2 linked regions of the Acuticoccus sp. I52.16.1 genome follow. The protein of the gene in region 1 interacts with the protein of each later gene in a pairwise test. Links are inferred from orthologs where the notes say so. Each region holds a gene or a part of one and is shown in the gene's direction. Other genes may lie near its edges.

Region 1 (5,358 bases):
CGTATAGGTCGCCGGGTTGGATCGCGGCGTGCGGCCGATCGGCGACTGGTCGATGTCGATGATCTTGTCGAGCTGTTCCAGCCCGGTGATCGTTTCGTGCGGCGCCGGCACCTCGCGGCTCTTGTTGAGCTTGCGGCTCACGGCGCGGTACAGCGTCTCGATCACCAGCGTCGACTTGCCCGAGCCCGAGACACCCGTGACCGCCGTGAAGAGGCCGAGCGGGAACTCGGCAGTGACGCCTCGGAGGTTGTTGCCGGACGCGTTCACGACCTTGATCGCCTTGCCCTTCTTGCGCGCGCGGCGTTTGTCGGGCAGCGGGATCTCCAGCGCGCCCGACAGGTATTTGCCCGTCAGCGAATTGGGGTTGGCGATGATTTCCTCGGGCGTGCCCTCCGCCGTGATCTCGCCGCCGTGCACGCCCGCGCCGGGGCCGATGTCGAGCACGTAGTCCGCCGCCAGGATCGCGTCCTCGTCGTGCTCGACCACGATGACGGTGTTGCCGAGGTCCCTGAGCCGCTTGAGCGTGTCGATCAGGCGGGCGTTGTCGCGCTGGTGGAGGCCGATGGACGGCTCGTCCAGCACATAGAGCACGCCCGTCAGCCCGGAGCCGATCTGGCTGGCGAGGCGGATGCGCTGGCTCTCGCCGCCCGACAGGGTGCGGCTGCCGCGCGAGAGCTGCAGGTAGTCGAGGCCGACGTCCACCAGGAAGCGCAGCCGCTCCTGGATCTCCTTCAGGATGGCACGCGCGATCTCGTTCTGCTGCGCGGTCAGCTTCTCGGGCAGGGCGTCGAACCAGGGGGCCGCGTCGCGGATCGCCAGCGCCGAGACCTCGCCGATGTGCTCGCCCGCCACCTTCACCGCCAGCGCCTCGGGCTTCAGCCGGTAGCCGTTGCAGGCCGGGCAGGGGGCGTCGGACTGGTAGCGCGCCAGCTCCTCGCGCACCCAGGCCGAGTCCGTCTCGTTCCAGCGCCGCTCGATGTTGGTGATGACGCCTTCGAACGTTTTCGAAGTCGTGTAGCTGCGCAGGCCGTCGTCGTAGGTGAACTTGATCTTCTCGCGCTTCGATCCGTAGAGGATCACGTCGCGCACCTTCTCCGGCAGGTCCTGCCAGGGGGTGGTCATGTCGGCGTCGTAGTGGGCGGTGAGCGCCTGCAGGGTCTGCGTGTAGTAGGGGCTGGTGTTGCCGGTGCGCGCCCAAGGCAGGATCGCCCCGCCCGCCAGCGTCATCGCCGGGTCCGGCACCACCAGGTCCGCCTCGAACGAGAGCGTCGTGCCGAGGCCGTCGCAGGTGGGGCACGCGCCCGTCGGCGCATTGAACGAGAAGAGGCGCGGCTCGATCTCGGCGATGGTGAACCCCGAGACCGGGCAGGCGAACTTTTCCGAGAACACCATGCGGCGCGGTGCGGCGCCGTCCATCTCGTCGGCGAATTCGGCGACCGCGATGCCTTCGGCGAGGCCGAGCGCGGTCTCCAGGCTGTCGGCGAGGCGGGTCGCGAGGTCGGGCCGCGTGGAGACGCGGTCGACCACGACGTCGATGTCGTGCTTGAACTTCTTGTCGAGCGTCGGCGCGTCCTCGATCTCGTAGAAGGTGCCGTCGACCTTGACGCGCTGGAAGCCCTTCTTCTGCAACTCCGCCAGTTCCTTGCGGTACTCGCCCTTGCGGCCGCGCACGATGGGCGCCAGCAGGTAGAGCCGTGTCTTCTCCGGCAGCGCCAGGATGCGGTCGACCATCTGGCTGATCGTCTGCGCTTCGATCGGCAGGCCCGTCGCCGGCGAGTAGGGGATGCCGATGCGCGCCCACAGGAGGCGCATGTAGTCGTTGATCTCGGTGACGGTGCCGACCGTCGAGCGGGGGTTCTTCGACGTCGTCTTCTGTTCGATGGAGATGGCGGGCGAGAGGCCGTCGATCTGGTCGACGTCCGGCTTCTGCATCATCTCCAGGAACTGCCGCGCGTAGGCCGACAGGCTCTCCACGTAGCGTCGCTGGCCCTCGGCGTAGATCGTGTCGAACGCCAGGGAGGACTTGCCCGAGCCCGAGAGGCCGGTGAACACCACCAGCGTGTCGCGCGGCAGGGAGACGTCGACGCCCTTGAGGTTGTGCTCCCGCGCGCCCTTGACGACGAGCTTGCGTTCGGCAGCGACGCGCGCGCGGTTGGCCATGCCTTCGACTCCGGGGAAATCGTCTGAGCCCAAAAGTGGAACATCGACGAGTTGTGGTCAATGCCGCACATAGCGTCGGCAGCATTGTTCTGCAAATCCACAGCCACATGGGGACAGTTGACCGCGCCCCGGACCCTGGCGCACACGAGCCTGGCGCAAACCGGCGCGACGCGATCCGACCCGAGGCACCCCGTGGACGTCCTGACCCTGCACATCGGCCACATGAAGACCGGTACGACGTCCCTTCAGGCGACCTTCCGCGACAATGCCGCAGTGCTGGCGCGGCATGGCCTTTATTATTACGCGAGGACGCGCACCAACCATGCGCTGGTCCGGCCGTTCTCCGGACGCACCAAGGCGCGCGGCGAGTCGAAGTTCTTGAAGGAGTTTCGGCAGGAGGCGGCGGCGGCGGGCGGGCTGCCGGCCGGGCTCATCAGCTCCGAAACCCTCCAGCGCCTCGGGCCGGAGGAGATCGCCGGCTGCGTCCAGACCATGCGCACCATCGCGCCGCGAGTGCGGGTGCTCGTCTACGTGCGCGAGCCGGTGGCGCTGGCGATCAGCGCCGCGCACCAGGGCGTACGCTCCGGCCGCGCGCTGGCCGACATCGAGGCGACCCCGCGCGTTCTCAACCTCACCCAGATCATCACCCGGTGGCGCGATGCGGTCGGGCCGGAGAACATGATCGTGCGGCCGTTCGACCGCGCACAGATGGCCGGCGGTGACGTCATCGACGATGTGCTCGAGGTGCTGGGTTGCGGCACGGCGGCGCCGGAGCTGGAGCGGCGGTCGGTCAACGAGGGGCTGTCGGTCCTCGGGATCCACATGCTGGAGCGCGCCATCGCCCGCATGCCCGGCGGCAAGATGCCCTACGACCAGCAGCGCGCCTTCAACTTCGTGCGCGGCCCCCGCTACGTGCTGCCCGCGGCCGCGCTCGACAAGGTGCGCAAGCGCGCCGCCCCGCACGTCGCCTTCCTGCGGGAGGAGTACGGGATCGAACTGCCGCCGTCGGAGGAAATGCCGAGCGCGCCGCTCGCCCTGTCCGAGGCGGAGATCGCCTCCCTCGCCGAGGTGTTCCACGAGATCAACGCCTTCGCCTACCGGATGGATCGCTCGGCGCTCGGCCGCGTTCTGGGCACGACGATGCCCTACTCGAACCGCTATACCGAGGCGCCGCACCCGTTGCGCGCCAAGCTGGAGAAGCTGGGCCTTCTCGACGAGCTCGCACGCGAGGTCGAAGGGCCCGACGACGAAGGCGACAGCGACTGATCTCGGCCGTCGTGCGGCACGTTCGCGGGGAGGGGTCCCACCCGCGCGCAACGAATTTACGGGGACCGCAGCGCCGTGCCCTGTGGACAGCGCGACGCGGCGCTTTGCGCGGCGTCCCGGTGCGTTAGGGTGCGCGCCCGAAGAGTGGAGGAACGGGCATGGCTGGGAGCGTCAACAAGGTGATCCTGATCGGCAATCTGGGGGCCGATCCGGAGATCCGCCGGACCCAGGACGGCCGGCCGATCGCCAACATGCGGATCGCCACCAGCGAGACCTGGCGCGATCGCAATTCCGGCGAGCGCCGCGAGCGGACCGAGTGGCACCGCGTCGTGTGCTTCCAGGAAGGCCTCTGCCGCGTCATCGAGCAGTATGTGAAGAAGGGCTCGAAGGTCTACATCGAGGGTCAGCTCCAGACCCGTGAGTGGGAAGACCAGCAGGGCCAGAAGCGCTACTCCACCGAGGTCGTGCTGCAGGGCTTCAACTCCGTGCTGCAAATGCTCGACGGTCGCACCGGCGGCGGCGGCGGCGGCGACTATGGCGGCAGCGGCGGCGACTTCGGCGGCGGCGGCGGTGGTGGTGGCGGTGGCTACGGCGGCGGTGGCAGCGGCGGCGACCGCTACTCCGATCGCGGCGGCAGCGGCGGTGGTGGCGGCGGCGGCGGGCGCCCGGCCTCGCCCGAACCGTTCGACGACGACATCCCCTTTTGATCGAGGTTCTCGCCTCGGTCTGCGCGGCCGGTTCGCCGCGACGTCCCAACGAGGACGGCTGCGGCACCGCCGGCGCCTATGCCTGGGTCATCGACGGGGCGACCGGCCTCGGCGACGAGCCGCTGCTCGATGCGCCGAGCGATGCCGCCTGGCTCACCGCCACGCTGCATGAGGCGCTGCTCGACGGCGCCGAGACGATCGACACGCCGGGCGAGCTGCTGCGGGCGGCCGCCCACACCGCGGCCGCCCGGTTCACCGCCGAGCGCCGCCGCGCGCCCAGGGAGCGCTACGAGGTGCCCACCGCCGCCGTCGTCCTCGCCCGCTTCGGCGAGATCGTCGAGGTGGTGGAGCTGGGCGACTGCGGCATCTGGATCGAGGCGGACGGGATGCTGACCCGGTTCGGCGGCCTCGACCGGATGAGCACCTGGGAGAGCGACAGCGCGCGCCGCCTGATGAGCGGCGGCAAGGGCCGCACGCCGGAGGTGACGGCCTACCTCAGGACCGTGCGCAACACCGCCAACACCCAGGACGGATACCCAGTCTTCGCTCCCGACGAGGGGTGCATGCGGTGGGCGCGGCAGCACGTCGTCGGCGCGCGCGAGGGCCGGGCGCTCCTGGTGTCGGACGGCTTCGAAGCCGCCATCGACGATTACGCGCTCTACGACGGCGCCGCGCTCATGGCCGCCGCGGGTGACCTCGAGGCGGTGCTCGCCGAGGTCCGCGCCGTAGAGAACGACGATCCGGACCTCACCCGCTTTCCCCGCTTCAAACGCTCCGACGATGCCACCGCGATGCTGGTGCACTTCGGCTGAGGCACAAGCTGGCCGCGAACCGGTCGATCCGGCCCGGCGGCGGGGGCAGAGCGGGGCGGGGACCCGGCGCGGCGACGGGCCCCTCGACGCTCGCATACGAGTTCAGTGTGGAACAGCTGCCCGATGGTGGCAATCGGTGGCTGAATCGCCTATTTCAGTAGGGAATTCCCCGCAGGAGAGCGTGAGTGAGTGACGACACGATAGACGGTGGCGCGAACGGCCCCACGGACCCGGTTGCGCCGGCGTCGTCGGGCGATGGTGACGGCATCTCGGGCGTGTCGATCACGGCGGAGATGGAGAAGTCGTTCCTCGGCTACGCCATGTCCGTCATCGTCAGCCGCGCCCTGCCGGATGTTCGCGACGGCCTCAAGCCCGTGCACCGGCGCATCCTTTACGGGATGCACGAGGGCAAT
Region 2 (4,692 bases), 1.3 Mb from region 1 along the record:
GTCGCTCGCCCGCCCCGAACGCGAGTGCCCCAGCCTTCCCCCCGCGCCACCGCCGCCCACCGCGACGTCGGCATTCGATCACGACGATCGACGCGCACGGTTCGACGTTCGTCTGAACCGTCGAACAGAACGTCGGCGCGCCGCAGATCACGCCGCCTCGAGACGGGACCGCTGTCGTCCACCGATTTGACGGTCGGATGGGAGCAGCTCGCGAGCGCGGACACTTCAACCACGCGTCTTCGGCGCATGAAGACGGGGCGCAGACGCACGGGGTTCGTCGAACACCCCGTGGATCGCCGGCCCGAGGGGCGGCAGACCGCGCCGACCAATCCCGACTCTCGCCGCAGAACTCGGCACGAGGCAGCGACACGCTGCCGCAGAAGCGACCGATGGCCGACACCGTTGCGGACGTGACGCCGCTCGCCTGCCGCGCGGCAGCGTTCAGGGCGGAGGCCCCCCGCCACGTTGTAGCCTCGGAGCCGAGCCCCCAACGCATCGGCGACTTCGGTCGCCGTATTCCGCCGCATCGACGGCTCGGCGAGGTGGCGCCCCGCGCCATCGGCGCCGGCGGGATGGCCGCGCCGCCGCGGCCTCCTCCTCACGTCGGCGGCGTCAGAGGATCGACTGGCCGGTCGCCTTCCAGTCGGCCAGGAACTGCTCCAGGCCCTTGTCCGTCAGCGGGTGATGGATCAGCTTCGACAGGATCGCCGGCGGGATCGTCGCCACGTCCGCCCCCGCGATCGCCGCCTGCTGCACATGGTTCGTGGTCCGGATCGAGGCGGCCAGGATCTCCGTCGAGAGGTCCTCGTAATTGTCGTAGATGGCGCGGATCTCCTCGATCAACTTCATCCCGTCGAGGCCCATGTCGTCCAGCCGGCCGATGAATGGGGAGATGAACGTCGCCCCCGCCTTCGCCGCCAGCAGCGCCTGCGCCGAGGAGAAGCACAGCGTCACGTTGACCATGTGACCGTCCGCGGTCAGCGCGCGGCACGCCTTCAACCCGTCCCACGTCAGCGGCAGCTTGATCGCCACGTTGGGCGCAATTTCGGCCAGCTTGCGCCCCTCGGCGATCATCTGATCCTTCTCGATCGCCGTCACCTCGGCGCTCACCGGCCCGTCGACCATGTGGCAGATCTCGCCGATCACCTCGGCCATCGGCCGTCCGGCCTTCTTGATCAGCGAGGGGTTGGTCGTCACGCCGTCCAGCATGCCGGTCTCGGCGAGGGTCTTGATCTCGCTCACGTCGGCCGTGTCGACAAAGAATTGCATCTGCGCCTCTCCCAGTGCACTTGTGTCGCCTCTCCTACAGGATCGCGCCCGCAATGACAGCCGCGCGTCTCTCCGTGCTGCTCCCCCACCGCCTCGGTCTGTTGACCTATGTTGCAACCACGCCCGTGTCGCCGGGCGACGTGGTAGCCGTGCCGCTCGGCGCACGCACGGTAGTGGGCGTGGTGTGGGACGACCCGCCGGACGAGGCGCTGGACGCCGCGCGCCTCAAGCCGATCCGTGGCCTCGCCAGCCACATCCGCCTGCCGCGGGAGCTGCGCGCCTTCGTCGACTTCCTCGCCCGTTACACGATGAGCGAGCGCGGCGCGGTGCTCAAGATGGTGCTGCGGGGCGGCGAGGGTCTCGTCGACCCGCCGCCGCGCACCGCGCTCGCCCTCACCGGCACCCAGCCGGAACGCTGGACCCCCGCCCGCACCGCGGTGCGCGAGGCGCTCGCCGCCGGCCCCCTCGCCCGCCGCGACCTGACGGCGGCCTCCGGCGTCTCGCCCGCGGTCATCACCGGGCTCCTCAAGGCGGGCGTCCTAAACGAGGTCGCGATCGACGAGCCGCCCCGCCCGCAACCGACGCCCACGCCGACCGACCTCTCGCCCGATCAGGCGGAGGCCGCCCGCGCGTTGCGGCGGACGGGCTTTCACGTCTCGCTCCTGGAGGGCGTCACCGGCTCGGGCAAGACGGAGGTCTATTTCGAGGCGATCGCGGCGGCGCTGGACGCCGGACGTCAGGCTCTCGTCCTGATGCCGGAGATCGCGTTGACGCCGATGGTCACCGCCCGCCTCCTCCGCCGCTTCGGGGAGACACCGGAAGAGTGGCACTCCGAGCGCACCCCCGCCGCCCGCGTGGCGCTCTGGCGCGCGGCGGCACGGGGCGAGGCGCGCATTGTCGTCGGCGCTCGCTCGGCGCTCTTCCTGCCGTTCGCCGACCTCGGCGTCATCGTGGTCGACGAAGAGCACGACGCCAGCTTCAAGCAGGAGGACGGCGTCATCTACAACGCGCGCGACATGGCGGTGGTGCGGGCGCGGGCGGCGGATATTCCGGTGGTGCTCGCCTCGGCGACGCCCTCGGTCGAGAGCCGCATCAACGCCGACACCGGACGCTACCACCGGGTCGTCCTTCCCTCGCGCCACAGCGGCACCGCGCTGCCGACGATCCGCGCCGTGGACCTGCGCCGCAACGCTCCGCCGCGGGGCGAGTGGCTGTCGCCGCCGGTGCGCCGCGCCGTGACCGAGGCGCTAGAGGCCGGCGAGCAGGCGCTCCTCTTCCTCAACCGCCGCGGCTATGCACCGCTCACCGTGTGCCGGCGCTGCGGTCACCGCTTCCATTGCCCCAACTGCGCCGCCTCGCTGGTGGACCACCGCTTCCGCGCGCAACTGATGTGCCATCACTGCGGCCACGAGGAGCCGCGGCCGCGCGCCTGCCCGAGCTGCGAGGCGAGCGACAGCCTGGTCCCCTGCGGCCCGGGAGTCGAGCGCGTCGAGGAGGAGGCGCGGATGCTGTGGCCGCAGGCGCGCTGCGAGGTGCTGTCGTCCGACCTCGGCGGCGGCCCGCGCGCGCTCGCCGAGGCGCTGGACCGCGTCGAGCGGGGCGAGCGGGACATCATCGTCGGCACGCAGCTGGTGGCGAAGGGCTTCACCTTCCCGCGGCTGCAGTTCGTCGCCGTGGTGGATGCCGACCTCGGCCTCGAGAACGGCGACCCGCGCGCCGCCGAGCGCACCTTCCAGATGTTGACCCAGGTGACGGGCCGCGCCGGGCGCGTCCACGCCGGCGGCCGTGCCCTGCTGCAAACCCACGCGCCCGACCATCCAGTGATCCGGGCGATGGTCTCGGGCGACGGTGAGGCGTTCTACCAGGAGGAGACCGAGGCGCGGCGCGACGGCGGCTTGCCCCCCTTCCAGCGCCTCGCCTCGGTGATCGTCTCGGCGCCGGACCGGGCGGAGGCGCACGCCCACGCCGTGGCCCTCGCCCGCACCGCGCCGATGGACGGGGTGGAGGTGCTCGGCCCGGCGGAGGCGCCGTTGGCGGTGCTGCGCGGGCGCCACCGCTTTCGCCTGCTGGTGCGCGCCCCACGGTCCACGCCGCTCCAGACGATCATGGCGACGTGGTTGGCGCAGGTCCCGGTCGAGGGCGCGATCCGCCGCGCCGTCGACATCGACCCGCAGTCGTTCCTCTAGACTGGATACCGACGCGGCGAGAGCGGCGAGGACGGGCCCCGCCGCCCGATGCATAGCGCCGCTCAGGTGAGCGGGGTCAGCACCGGCTTGCCGTCGAACCAGGCCTTCAGGTTGCGGGTGACGAGGTCGCCCATCATCCAGCGCGTCTTCTCGGTGGCCGAGCCCTGGTGGGGCGACAGGACCACGTTGTCGAGTTCGCGCAGGCCCGCGGGGACACCCGGTTCCTTCTCGAACACGTCGAGCGCGGCACCGGCGATGCGCTTGGCCTTCAGCGCCTCGATCAGGGCCGCCTCGTCCGCCGTCGCGCCACGGCCGACGTTGACGAAGTAGCCCTCTGGCCCCAGCGCGTCGAAGATCTCGGCATCGAACATCTTCGCCGTCGCCGCACCGCCCGGCATCACGTTGACCAGCCAGTCGACGTCGCGCGCCATCTGCTTCAGGTCACTGTAGTGCGGGTAGGGGACGAAATCCTGCTTGGTGCGGCCGAAATAGACCACCTGCATCTTGAACGCCTGCGCGCGCAGGGCGATCTCCTTGCCGACGCGGCCGAGGCCGGCGATGCCGACGGTCTTGCCCGTCAGCTCCGCGGTCAGCCCGAAGGGGCCGTTCGTCTCCCACTTGTTCTCGCGGGTGTACCGGTCGGCCTGCGGCAACTGGCGGGCCATCGCGATCATCAGGCCCAGCGTGATCTCCGCCATCGCGTCGTTGAGGACGTTGGGCGTGTACGTGACCTTGATGCCGCGCGCCTTGCAGTACTCGATGTCGAGCCCGTCGTAGCCGACGCCGAAGGACGAGATCATCTCGAGCTTCGGCAGCGCGTCGAGCACGGCGATGTCGACGCCGTGGCCGCCGTTGGCGATCGCGCCGCGGACCGTCGGCCCGACCTTCGCGAGCAGCGCCGCCTTGTCGGGCGCGTCGTGCAGGGTGTGCACGATGAAGCCGTCACGCAGCGCCTCGTGGACCGAGGGCTGCATCGGCGAGAGGATGAGGATATCCGGCTTCACGCCGCGACCACCGTCTGCTTCTGCTCGCCGAGACCGGCGATGCCGAGGGTCATCACGTCGCCCGGCTTCAGCCACTGCGGCGGCTTCATGCCCATCGCGACGCCCGGAGGGGTGCCGGTCGAGATGATGTCGCCCGGCTTCAGCGTCATGAAGCGGGACAGGTAGGAGATGACGTGCGGGACGTTGAAGATCAGCGTGTTGGTGTTGCCGGTCTGACGGCGCTCCCCGTTCAC

The links. The genes of interacting proteins can lie anywhere in the genome.
Region 2: the proteins of MRB58_RS19110 (region 1) and MRB58_RS13435 interact in binary tests that used the Escherichia coli proteins (3 or more experiments, as listed by UniProt). The link is inferred for Acuticoccus sp. I52.16.1 from one-to-one orthologs.

Annotation. Positions count from the first base shown.
Region 1 is NZ_CP094828.1:4,225,283-4,230,640, forward strand. The notes cover bases 2,666-5,358. They hold MRB58_RS19110 (single-stranded DNA-binding protein), read left to right. Parts: upstream 2,666-3,584; coding sequence 3,585-4,133; downstream 4,134-5,358. Other genes in these bases: MRB58_RS19105 (hypothetical protein), read left to right, coding at 2,666-3,426; MRB58_RS19115 (hypothetical protein), read left to right, coding at 4,130-4,945; gyrA (DNA gyrase subunit A), read left to right, coding at 5,131-5,358. Outside these bases: excinuclease ABC subunit UvrA, read right to left, coding at 1-2,160; more of MRB58_RS19105, read left to right, coding at 2,353-2,665. UniProt on the Escherichia coli protein: Plays an important role in DNA replication, recombination and repair. Binds to ssDNA and to an array of partner proteins to recruit them to their sites of action during DNA metabolism. Acts as a sliding platform that migrates on DNA via reptation.
Region 2 is NZ_CP094828.1:2,966,853-2,971,544, reverse strand. Bases 926-3,888 are described here. They hold MRB58_RS13435 (primosomal protein N'), read left to right. Parts: upstream 926-1,322; coding sequence 1,323-3,455; downstream 3,456-3,888. Other genes in these bases: MRB58_RS13430 (2-hydroxyacid dehydrogenase), read right to left, coding at 3,518-3,888; fsa (fructose-6-phosphate aldolase), read right to left, coding at 926-1,269. Also shown: more of fsa, read right to left, coding at 613-925; more of MRB58_RS13430, read right to left, coding at 3,889-4,459; MRB58_RS13425 (fumarylacetoacetate hydrolase family protein), read right to left, coding at 4,456-4,692.